Regions from separate parts of the Solibacillus sp. FSL K6-1554 genome, predicted to be linked through region 2. Evidence: a T-box and tRNA genes for the amino acid it is inferred to sense, from the RefSeq annotation. Region 2 holds a T-box; the other holds one or more tRNA genes.
What was found. The T-box of region 2 lies ahead of cysS (cysteine--tRNA ligase). A T-box ahead of a tRNA ligase gene usually reads a tRNA of that ligase, here a tRNA-Cys.
Positions count from the first base shown of each region.

Region 1: it has a tRNA-Cys gene. The T-box ahead of cysS (cysteine--tRNA ligase) is inferred to sense a tRNA for this amino acid. The anticodon was not compared.

Region 1 covers NZ_JBBOSS010000001.1:3,467,000-3,474,207, reverse strand. Annotated here, with positions in the region: rRNA gene MHB58_RS17370 (23S ribosomal RNA) at 1-1,307, shown strand, start outside; rRNA gene rrf (5S ribosomal RNA) at 1,428-1,543, shown strand; tRNA gene MHB58_RS17360 (tRNA-Asn) at 1,558-1,633, shown strand; tRNA gene MHB58_RS17355 (tRNA-Ser) at 1,643-1,734, shown strand; tRNA gene MHB58_RS17350 (tRNA-Glu) at 1,752-1,826, shown strand; tRNA gene MHB58_RS17345 (tRNA-Val) at 1,854-1,929, shown strand; tRNA gene MHB58_RS17340 (tRNA-Met) at 1,948-2,022, shown strand; tRNA gene MHB58_RS17335 (tRNA-Asp) at 2,026-2,101, shown strand; tRNA gene MHB58_RS17330 (tRNA-Phe) at 2,124-2,199, shown strand; tRNA gene MHB58_RS17325 (tRNA-Thr) at 2,207-2,282, shown strand; tRNA gene MHB58_RS17320 (tRNA-Tyr) at 2,289-2,372, shown strand; tRNA gene MHB58_RS17315 (tRNA-Trp) at 2,383-2,456, shown strand; tRNA gene MHB58_RS17310 (tRNA-His) at 2,489-2,564, shown strand; tRNA gene MHB58_RS17305 (tRNA-His) at 2,604-2,679, shown strand; tRNA gene MHB58_RS17300 (tRNA-Gln) at 2,703-2,777, shown strand; tRNA gene MHB58_RS17295 (tRNA-Gly) at 2,790-2,864, shown strand; tRNA gene MHB58_RS17290 (tRNA-Cys) at 2,870-2,943, shown strand; tRNA gene MHB58_RS17285 (tRNA-Leu) at 2,988-3,068, shown strand; gene nagB (glucosamine-6-phosphate deaminase) at 3,481-4,212, shown strand; gene MHB58_RS17275 (DMT family transporter) at 4,243-5,121, opposite strand; gene MHB58_RS17270 (S66 peptidase family protein) at 5,249-6,160, shown strand; gene MHB58_RS17265 (DIP1984 family protein) at 6,395-6,904, opposite strand; gene MHB58_RS17260 (B3/B4 domain-containing protein) at 6,918-7,208, opposite strand, start outside.
Region 2 covers NZ_JBBOSS010000001.1:3,953,109-3,960,316, forward strand. Annotated here, with positions in the region: gene rplK (50S ribosomal protein L11) at 1-26, opposite strand, end outside; gene nusG (transcription termination/antitermination protein NusG) at 207-746, opposite strand; gene secE (preprotein translocase subunit SecE) at 928-1,113, opposite strand; gene rpmG (50S ribosomal protein L33) at 1,154-1,300, opposite strand; gene sigH (RNA polymerase sporulation sigma factor SigH) at 1,378-2,001, opposite strand; gene MHB58_RS19750 (NYN domain-containing protein) at 2,096-2,608, opposite strand; gene rlmB (23S rRNA (guanosine(2251)-2'-O)-methyltransferase RlmB) at 2,613-3,476, opposite strand; gene MHB58_RS19760 (Mini-ribonuclease 3) at 3,479-3,892, opposite strand; gene cysS (cysteine--tRNA ligase) at 3,893-5,296, opposite strand; T-box leader at 5,390-5,611, opposite strand; gene gltX (glutamate--tRNA ligase) at 5,712-7,172, opposite strand.

The DNA.
Region 1 (7,208 bases), 490 kb from region 2:
CCTCTATCGAGGTGAGAGGTGCCCGTACCGCAAACCGACACAGGTAGTCGAGGAGAGAATCCTAAGGTGTGCGAGAGAACTCTCGTTAAGGAACTCGGCAAAATGACCCCGTAACTTCGGGAGAAGGGGTGCTTCTTTGGGTGCATAGCCTAGAGAAGCCGCAGTGAATAGGCCCAGGCGACTGTTTAGCAAAAACACAGGTCTCTGCAAAACCGTAAGGTGACGTATAGGGGCTGACGCCTGCCCGGTGCTGGAAGGTTAAGAGGAGCGGTTAGCGCAAGCGAAGCTGTGAATTGAAGCCCCAGTAAACGGCGGCCGTAACTATAACGGTCCTAAGGTAGCGAAATTCCTTGTCGGGTAAGTTCCGACCCGCACGAAAGGCGTAACGATCTGGGCACTGTCTCAACGAGAGACTCGGTGAAATTATAGTACCTGTGAAGATGCAGGTTACCCGCGACAGGACGGAAAGACCCCGTGGAGCTTTACTGTAGCCTGATATTGAATTTTGGTACAACTTGTACAGGATAGGTAGGAGCCAGAGATCTCGGAGCGCCAGCTTCGAAGGAGGCGTCGGTGGGATACTACCCTGGTTGTATTGAACTTCTAACCCATGCCCCTTAGCGGGGTAGGAGACAGTGTCAGGCGGACAGTTTGACTGGGGCGGTCGCCTCCTAAAGAGTAACGGAGGCGCCCAAAGGTTCCCTCAGAATGGTTGGAAATCATTCGTAGAGTGTAAAGGCATAAGGGAGCTTGACTGCGAGACCTACAAGTCGAGCAGGGTCGAAAGACGGGCTTAGTGATCCGGTGGTTCCGCATGGAAGGGCCATCGCTCAACGGATAAAAGCTACCCCGGGGATAACAGGCTTATCTCCCCCAAGAGTCCACATCGACGGGGAGGTTTGGCACCTCGATGTCGGCTCATCGCATCCTGGGGCTGTAGTCGGTCCCAAGGGTTGGGCTGTTCGCCCATTAAAGCGGTACGCGAGCTGGGTTCAGAACGTCGTGAGACAGTTCGGTCCCTATCCGTCGTGGGCGTAGGAAATTTGAGAGGAGCTGTCCTTAGTACGAGAGGACCGGGATGGACATACCGCTGGTGTACCAGTTGTCTTGCCAAAGGCATCGCTGGGTAGCTATGTATGGACGGGATAAGTGCTGAAAGCATCTAAGCATGAAGCCCCCCTCAAGATGAGATTTCCCATTACGCAAGTAAGTAAGACCCCTGAAAGACGATCAGGTAGATAGGTTCGAGGTGGAAGTGCGGTGACGCATGCAGCTGACGAATACTAATCGGTCGAGGACTTAACCACATTTTATTGCTCAATTCAATGAAACGTTTATCCAGTTTTGAAAGAATGAAAAATTATTATAAAAATACTTGACAAATAAGAAAAGTATGATATAATAAATAATGTCTTTCGATTAAATAGTCTAGTGATGATGGCAAAGAGGTCACACCCGTTCCCATACCGAACACGGAAGTTAAGCTCTTTAGCGCCGATGGTAGTTGGGGGCTTCCCCCTGTGAGAGTAGGACGTCGCTAGGCTGTTATAGAATTATTCCGAAGTAGCTCAGTTGGTAGAGCATCCGGCTGTTAACCGGCAGGTCGCAGGTTCGAGTCCTGCCTTCGGAGCCATTAAATCTTGGAGAGTTGTCCGAGTGGCCGAAGGAGCACGATTGGAAATCGTGTATGCGGGTAACCCTGCATCAAGGGTTCAAATCCCTTACTCTCCGCCAGGCTTAATTTATAAAGAGGCCCGTTGGTCAAGTGGTTAAGACACCGCCCTTTCACGGCGGTAACACGGGTTCGAATCCCGTACGGGTCACCAAAAGATACATAAGTAGTATCCAGCATTGGAGGATTAGCTCAGCTGGGAGAGCACCTGCCTTACAAGCAGGGGGTCGGCGGTTCGAGCCCGTCATCCTCCACCATTAAACAAATAGTATTATCGCGGGGTGGAGCAGTGGTAGCTCGTCGGGCTCATAACCCGAAGGTCGCAGGTTCAAGTCCTGCCCCCGCAACCAAATGGTCCCGTGGTGTAGCGGTTAACATGCCTGCCTGTCACGCAGGAGATCGCCGGTTCGATCCCGGTCGGGACCGCCATTTTTTTAAAAAATTAATTTGTGGGTTTGTAGCTCAGTTGGTAGAGCATTAGATTGAAGCTCTAAGTGTCGGCGGTTCGATTCCGTCCAAACCCACCATATTTTTGCCGGTGTAGCTCAGTTGGTAGAGCAACTGACTTGTAATCAGTAGGTCGAGGGTTCGACTCCTTTCGCCGGCACCATTACCTGGAGGGGTAGCGAAGTGGCTAAACGCGGCGGACTGTAAATCCGCTCCTTAGGGTTCGGCGGTTCGAATCCGTCCCCCTCCACCATCCTTTTGATAGGGGCATAGTTTAAAGGTAGAACTACGGTCTCCAAAACCGTCAGTGTGGGTTCGATTCCTACTGCCCCTGCCAAATAACTTAAAAATACTTAAAATAATATAGTGGCGGTTGTGGCGAAGTGGTTAACGCACCTGATTGTGGTTCAGGCATTCGTGGGTTCGATTCCCATCAGTCGCCCCATTTTTATTTAGGTTTAAGTGTTAAAATTATAATATAGTGGCGGTTGTGGCGAAGTGGTTAACGCACCTGATTGTGGTTCAGGCATTCGTGGGTTCGATTCCCATCAGTCGCCCCATTCTATATCATAATTTAAATATTTGGGGTATAGCCAAGCGGTAAGGCAACGGATTTTGATTCCGTCATGCCCTGGTTCGAATCCAGGTACCCCAGCCATTTTTTTATTTTGCGGAAGTAGTTCAGTGGTAGAACACCACCTTGCCAAGGTGGGGGTCGCGAGTTCGAACCTCGTCTTCCGCTCCAAATATGGCGGCATAGCCAAGTGGTAAGGCACAGGTCTGCAACACCTTTATCACCGGTTCAAATCCGGTTGCCGCCTCCATATTTTATTTAATCGGAGAAACCGATTTTTTTTTACCTTATTTTGCCGAGTTGGTGGAATGGCAGACACGACGGACTCAAAATCCGTTGCCGCGAGGCGTGTGGGTTCAAGTCCCACACTCGGTATCTGAAAAAAAGACTTCACAGTTCATACTGTGAAGTCTTTTTTTATTTTTATAATCGATATATAAAGTCCCATAATCTTTTTAAAGAGCATAGAATAGATTATAGAATCCGACTTCAACAGTGGTATTTATAAGTGAAATTAGGAAAGAATAGATTCATCGATTCTTTTATATGATAATGAGAAAAATAAAGTCTGCGTACGGAATATTGGGAGATTAGTATGGGAGAATATCATATTATATACAAAGGAAATTAGTATGTTTTCCAGAAAATCCTGCACGTTTTTTCTGGCGTATTAAAATTATTTACTATAAAATTAACATAGTGATGTTAGGAATGAATTTTAAAAAAACGTATTTTATTTAAGTGATATAAATTATGGAAAATAGCGAGGAAGTAGGGAATTAAACAAATGAATGTAGCAACAAATTTGAAGTGGATTGAAGCGGCAAACTATGATGAGTTGAGTAAAATTGCCGCAACGATTTTTATAGATCAATTAAAAAAGGATAGTTCAACGGTATTTGGAATGGCTACAGGAGGTACCCCGGAAGGCTTTTATAAAAAGCTTGTAGCTGCGTATAAGGCAGGCGAAATATCTTTTAAACAGGCAAAGTCTTTCAACTTGGATGAATATATCGGTATTAATCCGGCAAATGAAGCGAGCTACCATTATTATATGGACTATAACCTGTTTAATCATATCGATATGAAACGGGAAAATATTTATTTACCAGCTGGTAATAAGTCGAATTTAGAAAAAGCTGCCGCTGAATATGATGCATTGATTAATGCGGCAGGAAATATTGATATACAGCTTTTAGGAATTGGTGTAAATGGACATATCGGTTTTAATGAACCTGGAACTCCTTTTGATTTAGGTACAAATATTGTAGAGCTTGCACAGTCTACACGTGAAGCGAATCAAGTCTATTTTGATTCAATTGATGATGTGCCGACACATGCCATTACAATGGGAATCAAAACGATTTTAAGTTCTAAAAAGATTGTATTATTAATTTCAGGTGCATCAAAACAGGAGGCATTTGAACGTTTACGCAGCGGTGTCGTAACAGAAGATTTCCCTGCGAGCGCACTGCACAACCATCCAGATGTGACGGTTATTTATACAGATGTAAAATAAGGTAAAGGAGTGCATACATTGTGCACTCCTTTATTTGATCGATGAAATAAATACTCCTGTAATTACCGCAATGCCTCCGATTACTTGAGCGATGAGGAGTTGCTCATTTAAAAACAGTACAGCAAAGATTGTGGCAAATAGAGGAATGAAGTTTAGATAGATTCCTGCTTTGTTTGCTCCTAATGAGACAACGCCATTGTTCCAGCTTAAAAAGGCAACTATCGAAGCAATGATCCCTACATAAAAAATCGCCCCAATTGTCGAAGCGTTCCATACGATTGCTTGTGATGTTGTTAGTAGTTCATATACTGCGAACGGCAGTAACATAATAGCTCCGATTGCAATCGTCACTAAAAACGTAGAATAACCCGGCAGCTTACCTGCGTACTTTTTAATGAGTAATGAATAGAAACTCCAGCACACTACCGCAATCAAAACGATCAAGTCCCCTTTGTTGAATGAAAATGAAAGCAGGATTTGTAATGAGCCTCCGGATATAATAAAGAGCACTCCGGCTAAAGAAAGCAGTGTGCCGATCATTTGGAACTTCGTTAACCGTTCTTTTAAAAAGATAAAGCTCAGTATGTATATAATAATCGGTGTTGATGAATTCATTAAAGATGCATTAATGGATGTTGTATCATGCAAGCCGATGTAGACGAGTGTATTGAATGCGGCAACTCCTGTTATTGCTAAAATGATGACAGCACCCCAATGCTGTTTCAGCGCAGGCCATTCTTTTTTCGTCCGGTTGTAAGCGATTGGGAAAAATACGAGAAAGGCGACAATCCAACGTAAAAAGGCAAGTGTAATCGGAGGAATATCTCCTGAAACAGCTCGTCCAATTACAAAGTTGCCGCCCCACAATAAAGTAGCCAAAATGAGCAGTAGCTGTGGTGGAAATTTCATTATTGAGCATCTCCTTATATTGGAAATTGATTTTATCTATTATAAGGACAACCACATGGAATTTGCAATGCGCTTTACATAAAACGCTATGATACAATAACGACAGAAGCAAAAGGAGGTCATTAGCATGAAAATTCGACCAGCAAGGTTACAGCATGGCGATACAGTCGGATTAGTTAATTTAAGTAGTCCGCTTAATATAGAATCATTAGGGGATAAATTAGCGTTTTTAGAGGAATTAGGTTTAAAGTATAAGCTTGGTAATACGGTACAGGCATACGAAGGCTATTTGGCAGGTTCCGACGAGGAGCGGATTAAAGACTTTCACCAAATGATTGTTGATCCGGAAGTGAAGGCAGTCTTTTTAGTGAAGGGCGGCTACGGAATCTCAAGAATCATCGATAAGATAAGCTATCCATTAATCGAGGACAATCCGAAAATAATTTGGGGCTTTTCCGATGTGACGACTTTACATACACAAGTAAACGAGTTTGCAAATTTAGTGACATTCCATGGTCCGATGCTGTCTAGTCCAAAAGGGGAACTGGACCCTCTTTCTAAAAAAATGTTCCAGCAGCTATTCCAGCCGATTGAAATTCAGTATACAGAAAGCATTTCACCTCTTACGACAATTATACCGGGAACTGTACGCGGCGAATTGACAGGCGGAAATTTAAACCGTATTGTCAGCACACTTGGAACTAAATTTGAAATTGATGTGCGCAATAAAATTTTACTACTTGAAGATTTAGGTGAAACAATCGAGCAAATTGATTTAATGCTGAATCAGCTTCGTCTTTCAAGAAAGCTGGAGCTTGCAGCAGGCTTTGTAATAGCAGACTTTAATATGCCGGATGATACATACAGCTATGAAGATGTGCTGAAGGTAATAGAAGGGTATTTGAAGCCGTTTAACAAACCGGCAGTAGCAGGGTTCAAAATTGGTCATTGCGAGCCTAATATTGCGATTCCATTAGGTGTGGACGTATTATTAGATGCAGATGAAAAGACATTAAGCATTTTACCGGGTGTAGAGTAGGATTTAGATGAAATAAAAAGCAAAGACACCTTTTCACGTGTAAGTGAGCAGGTGTCTTTTAATAACGGGCGAGCAAAAATACTCAATTACGATTGTGTTAGCTTTTACTATAGTTGGTTATGTGTGAAAGGTAACAGTGTAAACGGTAAAGGGTCATCGGTTTGACCATTAGTTGGGGATGCCGAAGCAAAAATCGCCCGTTATTACCTAGTTTGGAGTCTCACCGCCCTAGGTTTAGAAATAGTTGCTGTCATCAAATTCAATTTCAACTTGATAGTTTTTGGCATTAATTAAATTGGAAAGGCGATGTGCTTCCTTTTCAAGCTCATTTGCACGGTTTCGGTATGTCATTGGATCATACAATGCTACACGGTAAAGTATGGCATCACCGGAATTATGGTAGAAAGCCTCTTTTTCCTCAGAACCAAGGTTTTTGCAAAATTGTGCTTCTGCACGTAATTGACTCGCAAGTTCAATCGCCTCTACAATAGGCATTTCCTCATCTTTAAACACAATAGTATTGTCGATATTAGCCCGGTAGATCAGGGCATCAAGTTTACGTGAATCATAACGAAGCTCTTTTAACTCGGCTTCAAGCATTTCGAGTGTATAATCAGGTGTTTTCGGCTGTTCGCCTTTTTCAATAATAGCATGTGTTAATGAATGTACTTGTATTGTTCGTTCCTGGATTCTTTTCGTAATGATACTTTTTAGTTTTACTGCCTCAGCTAAGTTAATAGTCAAACGATTTCACTCCTTAAATATGAACTTTTGAATTTTCCCTTGAAAGAATATGTACTTCATATTCGCCACCGCTAATTTGTGTAAACATGTTTCCTGCACTGCCTAGTAGTTCAGCAGCTTCCTTTCCACTGAGGGAAGGGCGTAAATAAAAGATTTGCAGCGCATTTGTCGTAGCTTCTGTCACTGCCGTTCTTTTTGAATCAACAAAGGGGCTGCCGAATGGACCGATTGCATCCTTGGCATGGATGATGTTATCTAATGAATTAAAGCGTCCATTAATTCCTTCATAGCCTGTCGATGCATT
Region 2 (7,208 bases):
ACAACTTTAATAACTTTTTTAGCCACGAGACACACCTCCTTAAGTCCGTGATGTGGTAATTGGGTTGCCCCTCCCACTCAAATATCTGTTCGTCAGCTAACTTGCCGATAACATTAAAACTAATTATAATCACACGCCCAAAACTTGGACAGTCTGACCTTTGAAATGATAACACTTTTAAATTGCTTAATCAAGTATAAATAATTCTATATTTTTTGAACTTGGTTAAAGTCTAGCTCCATTACTGTTTCGCGACCGAACATATCAACAAGAACTTTTAATTTTGCTTTGTCCACATCTACTTCTTCTACGCGACCTTGGAAATGTGCAAATGGTCCTTCTAGAACTTCTACAACTTCACCAACAGAAATCTCAACTTCACCTAATAAGGATTCGTTCATACCCATTTGTGCAAGCAGACGTTCTGCTTCTTCCGGTAATAAAGGAGTTGGTTTTACACCGCCGCCCGAAGAACCGATAAATCCTGTCACACCAGGTGTATTACGAACGACATACCAAGCGTCATCTGTCATAATCAATTCTACTAAAACGTAACCCGGGAAGATTTTACGCATTACTGCTTTTTTCTTGCCGTCTTCTTTTACATCGATTTCTTCATGCTCAGCTACGATTACACGGAAAATTTTATCTTGCATCCCCATCGTTTCCACGCGTTTTTCAAGATTTGCTTTTACTCGGTTTTCATAACCGGAATACGTATGAACTACATACCAATTTTTCTCCATATAGGTAGGACTAAATCGTCCGTCCCTCCTTTACATTAAGTGTGTTAGGGTATATATTTCCCTGTTCACAAAACTTCAATAATCTATTTCTTTAAATATAAGCTGTCAGCATTTTTTAACAAATGAAAAAACCCGTTATATGGCATGGACGGGCTATTTCGAAATATTAACATGATATAGCTTACAGAGACAAGAACCAACGGAATAATTCTGAGATTCCTAAATCTATTGCTGTAAAGAATAACGCCATTACGATAACTGTAGAAACTACTACTACCGTATACTTCGTTAACTCTTTACTTTTCGGCCAACTTGTTTTGCGCATTTCTGAGCCGACTTCTTGTAGAAAGTTTGTTACTTTACTCATCTTTGCCTAACCTCCGAACAACGAATTAATCTATTTTCATTTATAACGTTTGTTTATGCATTGTATGCTCATTACAGTGAGAGCAAAATTTCTTCAGTTCTAAACGCTCGCTTGCCCCTTCTTTTTTCGGGACACTGTAGTTTCTCGAACCACATTTTTCACAACTTAAAACGACTTTCTTTGCCATGTTTATCACCTTTTCGGCAGTTTGTCCTTTAAAGACTAACACCTAAATTTCCCACTGTCAATAAAGGCTCGTGGTGTTTAAGTCATTTCTTTTAGTTCAAGATGACGCTCCAATTTGCGCTTCACCCGCTGTAATGCATTATCAATGGATTTTACATGTCGATCCAATTCTTCAGAAATTTCATTATAGGATTGTCCTTCCAAATAACGTACCAACACCTGCTGTTCGAGTTCGCTTAATACTTCACCCATCTTCTCTTCCAAATAAAGATAATCTTCGCGATTAATCATCAAATACTCAGGATCGTCCGAAATAGGACTCGTAATAATATCCATCAGTGTGCGCTCTGATTCTTCATCATAAATTGGCTTATCTAAAGAAACATATGAATTTAGCGGAATATGCTTTTGTCTAGTAGCTGTTTTAATTGCCGTAATAATTTGCCGTGTAATGCAAAGTTCTGCAAAGGCACGGAATGACGCAAGCTTGTCCTCTTTAAAATCCCGAATCGCTTTATATAAGCCAATCATTCCTTCTTGAATTATATCTTCTTTGTCCGCACCAATTAAAAAATACGACCGCGCTTTCGCCTTAACAAACAATCGGTATTTTGAAATTAAAAAATCTAACGCATCTGTATTGCCTAGATGCACTTGTTCTACAAGCTCTTCATCTGTCAAATGTTCAAAACGTAGTACCATTTGTAACTTCTCACTTTTAAGCAATGAAAATCACCTCAGTTACGCTAGAATAATTAGGAATAGTATAACTTAATTGGAAATAACGGGCAATCTATTACTTGAGCCCTCTTCTCCATTTTTCAAACTGTAGTTCCACTTCTTTTGATAGCTTGATTCTTGAGGCCGGTTTTTCGTCGGTCGATTCTTTTACTTTGGATGAAATTTTAGATTGAATAATTTGCATTTCAATTTCAAGCTCACGTGCCGATTTTCTTAATGCACCATGACCAAATACAACATTTTGTTCAGTCATATCGGATGTTGCGACGTGTATTTGGATTTTTCGCCCTTTTAATTCGTTCGATAATTTTTCAATGCGCTCGTCCGCTGTTTCGTTTTTACGTGTATAAAGCACTTCCACGGCATGCTGAATATAAAGTTGTTCAGTGCCCGGAACAAGATGCGCGTCAAATACAACAATAACACGCCAGCCTGTATGCGCTTTATACTCCGCCATTCGTTCAATTAACCGATCACGTGCATCTTCGAAGTGAGGCTCGCGTAACGGACGAAGCTCACTCCATGCACCGATCATGTTATAGCCGTCTACTAGCAATATGTTCTGCATGACCTCATCCGTTAGCTTCTTGTCGTTTGCGGTACACTTCATACATAAGTAATGCCGCTGCTACGGAAGCATTCAATGATGTTACATGACCAACCATTGGTAAGTGATATAAGAAGTCACATTTATCTTTTAAAAGACGGCTCATTCCCTTACCTTCACTACCAATAATTAATGCAAGCGGTAATGTTGCATCCATTTTACGATAATCTGCCGAACCTTTTGCATCTGTTCCGGCAATCCATACACCGCGGTCTTTTAGCTCATCCACCGTTTGGGCCAAATTGGTCACACGCACAACAGGTACATGCTCGATAGCACCTGTGGAAGCTTTAGCAACTACTGCTGTTAAACCTACTGCACGACGCTTCGGAATAATGATACCGTGTGCACCGATCGCATCTGCCGTACGCATAATCGATCCTAGGTTATGCGGATCTTCCAACTCGTCCAATATTAAAAAGAACGGGTCTTCATTTTTTGCCTTCGCTACGTTAAATAAATCATCCAATTCTGCATAGTCATATGCCGCGACCGATGCCACAATCCCCTGATGATTTTCTGCAAGCTTATCGACTTTTTGCTTTGGTACAAACTGCACGAGGACACCTTGCTCTTTCGCTAAGTCCATTAACTCCTGTACACCCGTTTTCTTAACGCCTTCAGCAATCCATAACTTATTGATTTCACGGCCGGAGCGAAGTGCTTCAAGTACTGGGTTTTTTCCTGCAATCATTTCTCCTGTTACTTCTTCCTGAGCAGATTGCGGTTTTTCTTGTTGCTTTTTCTCATGAGTTTTAAAAGTATCTGCTTTTTTATCGCGCCCTTTAAAATCTCTTGGTTTACGACTTGGCTGTCTTTTCTCTGCCATAGTTACACTCCTTTTGCCTGTTCGACAATTTCGATTGCGTAATCGATTATTTCATTTGCGCGATGATGTTCATTGCTGAGGAATAGGAAGCCTAAAACCGCTTCAAATCCTGAGCTATTACGATATGTGCGTACATCTGTGTTTTTCGGAACAGATCCTGATTTGGCATTGCGTCCTCTGCGGAAAACAGCTTGCTCTTCTTCTGTTAAATAATTTTCTTCGATCATACGATGTACAATATTGGACTGGGACTTGGCCGAAACATATTTCGTCGCCTCTTTATGCAATGTGTTAGGCTTTGCGCGGCCCGACAATATTAAATGTTCCCGAATTCTTTGTTCCAGCACGGCGTCGCCCATATAAGCGAGCGCCAGTGCATTTAGCTGTATGACATCATGTGGTGTTAAATTTTGCATTTACTGTCCTCGTTTCCAGCGTGTACCTTGACGAGTGTCTTCAAGCACAATATCCATGCCCAGCAGCTGGTCACGGATTTCATCTGAACGAGCGAAATCACGGTTTTTGCGGGCTTGGTTACGTTCCTCAATTAATGCCTCGATTTCTTCATCGAGTAAGCCTGCTTCTACTTTTATATGAATACCTAGTACATTTCCAATTGTATCAAACATCGTTAAAATTGCCTGCAATACTTCTTTATCCGTATTTGCTTCGTTTAAATACACATTGGCAATATGAGAAAGTTCAAATAGCGCCGAAACCGCATTTGCTGTATTAAAGTCATCATTCATCGCGTTTTCGAAATCAACTTTAATCTGACCAATTTTTTCAAGCCATTGTTCACTGTTATCCCCTAAACTTGCAGAAGATGTGAGACGGTGCTCCACATTCGTATAAGATGTACGAATACGGTCTAAACCATTTTTCGCTGCTTCCACTAAGTCCTGAGCGAAGTTGATCGGATTACGGTAATGAACAGACAGCATAAAGAAACGCAACACTTGCGGGTCAATTTGCTGGCGGATATCATTCACTAATATAAAGTTGCCCAGTGATTTTGACATTTTTTCATTATCAATATTAATATAGCCGTTATGCATCCAATAACGCGCGAATGTTTTATCATTATGCGCTTCAGATTGGGCAATTTCGTTTTCATGGTGAGGGAATGTTAAATCCTGTCCGCCTGCGTGAATATCGATTGTATCACCTAAATGCTCGCGTGCCATTACAGAACACTCAATATGCCATCCTGGACGTCCTTCTCCCCATGGTGATGCCCACTTAATTTCGCCTGCTTTCGCCGCTTTCCATAATGCGAAATCCAACGGGTCTTCCTTTTTCTCGCCGGCTTCAATACGTGCTCCTACTTTTAAATCATCGATAGATTGGTGACTTAACTTACCGTAGCCATTGAATTTACGTGTACGATAATAAACATCGCCTTGGGATTCATATGCGTAGCCTTTGTCGATCAGCACTTTTATAAACTCGATAATATCATCCATATGCTCTGTTACACGTGGATGGGCATCCGCCTTTTGGCATCCAAGCGCCGTAATATCTTCAAAGTAAGCAGCGATAAAGCGATCTGTTAAGACAGAAGTTTCTTCACCTAATTCATTTGCTGCTTTAATAATTTTGTCATCCACATCGGTAAAGTTCGAAACGAATTTCACCTCATAGCCTGCATACTGTAAATAGCGGCGTACTGTATCATAGACAATTACCGGACGGGAATTCCCAATATGAATGTAATTGTATACAGTCGGTCCGCATACATACATTTTTACTTTGCCTTCCTCCAACGGAATAAATGGTTCTTTTTGTCTTGTCAACGAATTGAAGATTTGAATCGTCATATTGCCTCTCCTTTTTCATAGTGCTCTTTTCGATGTTTATTGGATTAATTTGTCATTCCAATGAAAAAAGCGTCTCCATCACCTAAAGAAGGTGACAGAGACGCTAGATGCGCGGTTCCACTCTGGTTGAAAAAGTAGCCATACTTTTTCCGCTTAAAGTCCTGTAACGTGGACAAATCGATTTAACCTACTGCAAATTCAGTTAAATACTCAAAGGTGCATTTCAGCTTTGCCTTAACCTGGATCACTTTCAGCCGGTGGTGATCCTCTCTAATAAGGGGTGCGCAGCGTACTTCTCCTTCTCAACGTGCTATCACTTATAGAATTATATTCATTTTACATCTATTTTCAGAGAAATCAATCATTTTATCCATTCTAGAGAACTGTTAAGTAAGCTCCCTAGATACAAAATGGATTACTTTGCAAATTTTTCAACACGTGCAATTGTTTTTTCCTTGCCGATTAAAGCAATGGCATTCGGTAATTCCGGACCATGTGTTTGACCAGTCGTCACAACACGGATTGGCATAAACAGATTTTTACCTTTTACACCCGTTTCTTTTTGCACAGCTTTAATCGCCGCTTTAATTGAAGCGGCATCAAAAGTTTCTAAAGCTTCTAATTGAGTTTTAAATGAAGCCATAACAGCCGGCACAGTTTCACCCGCTAACACTTCATTTGCTTCTTCATCATATGCAATTTCTTCTGTGAAAAATTGGCTCGATAATTCTACGATTTCTGCACCGAAGCTCATTTGCTCATGGTAAAGCGCGATTAAATCAGAAGCCCATGCATGTTGCTCTTCTGACAGCTCTTCTGGAAGTAAGCCTGCTTTTTGCAAGTGTGGCAATGCTAAAGCAACTACCTCTTCATGAGACATTTTTTTAATATATTGGTTGTTCATCCATGTTAGTTTTGTTTTATCGAACATAGATGGTGATTTTGATAAGCGTTTTTCATCAAACAGCTTTACAAATTCGTCATGTGAGAAGATTTCCTCTTCTCCTTCCGGTGACCAGCCAAGCAATGCAAAGAAGTTAAACATCGCTTCCGGTAAGTAACCAAGGTCCTTGTATTGTGTAACGAACTGGATGATTGATTCATCACGTTTCGATAATTTCTTGCGCTCTTCATTTACGATTAATGTCATATGACCATATTGCGGATATTCCCATCCGAATGCGTCAAAAATCATCATTTGTTTTGGTGTGTTTGATAAATGCTCTTCCCCACGGAATACATGTGTAATTTCCATGAAGTGGTCATCCAGAACTACGGCATAATTATACGTTGGAATACCGTTTGCTTTTACAAGTACCCAGTCGCCGATATCTTTTGATTCGAACGATACTTCGCCGCGAACTAAATCAGTGAACTTATACGTAACATTTTCCGGAACACGCATACGAATTGTGTGCGGGATACCAGCAGCCTCTTTTTCTGCAACTTCCTCTGCTGTTAAATGACGGCATTTCCCATCATATGCAGGTGCTGCAACACCTTGTGCTTTTTGTTTTTCGCGTGATGCTTCAAGCTCTTCTGAAGTACAGAAACATTTATACGCTTGTCCGTTTTCCAGCATTTTTTCTGCATGCTCTTTATAAATATCAAGACGTTCCATTTGACGGTAAGGTGCATATGGGCCACCGATATCAACGGACTCATCTGGAGTAATGCCTAACCAGCGTAAGTTATCAAGTTGAGAAGCTTCCCCGCCCTCTACATTACGCTCAATATCTGTATCTTCAATACGTACTACAAAAGTACCGTTGTGATGTTTTGCATATAAATAATTGAATAAAGCTGTACGTGCGCCACCGATATGTAAGAATCCTGTTGGCGATGGTGCATAACGAACGCGAACTGTTTTCGTCATAATATTGCCTCCTAATTTTAGCGTCAAAACGCTCTA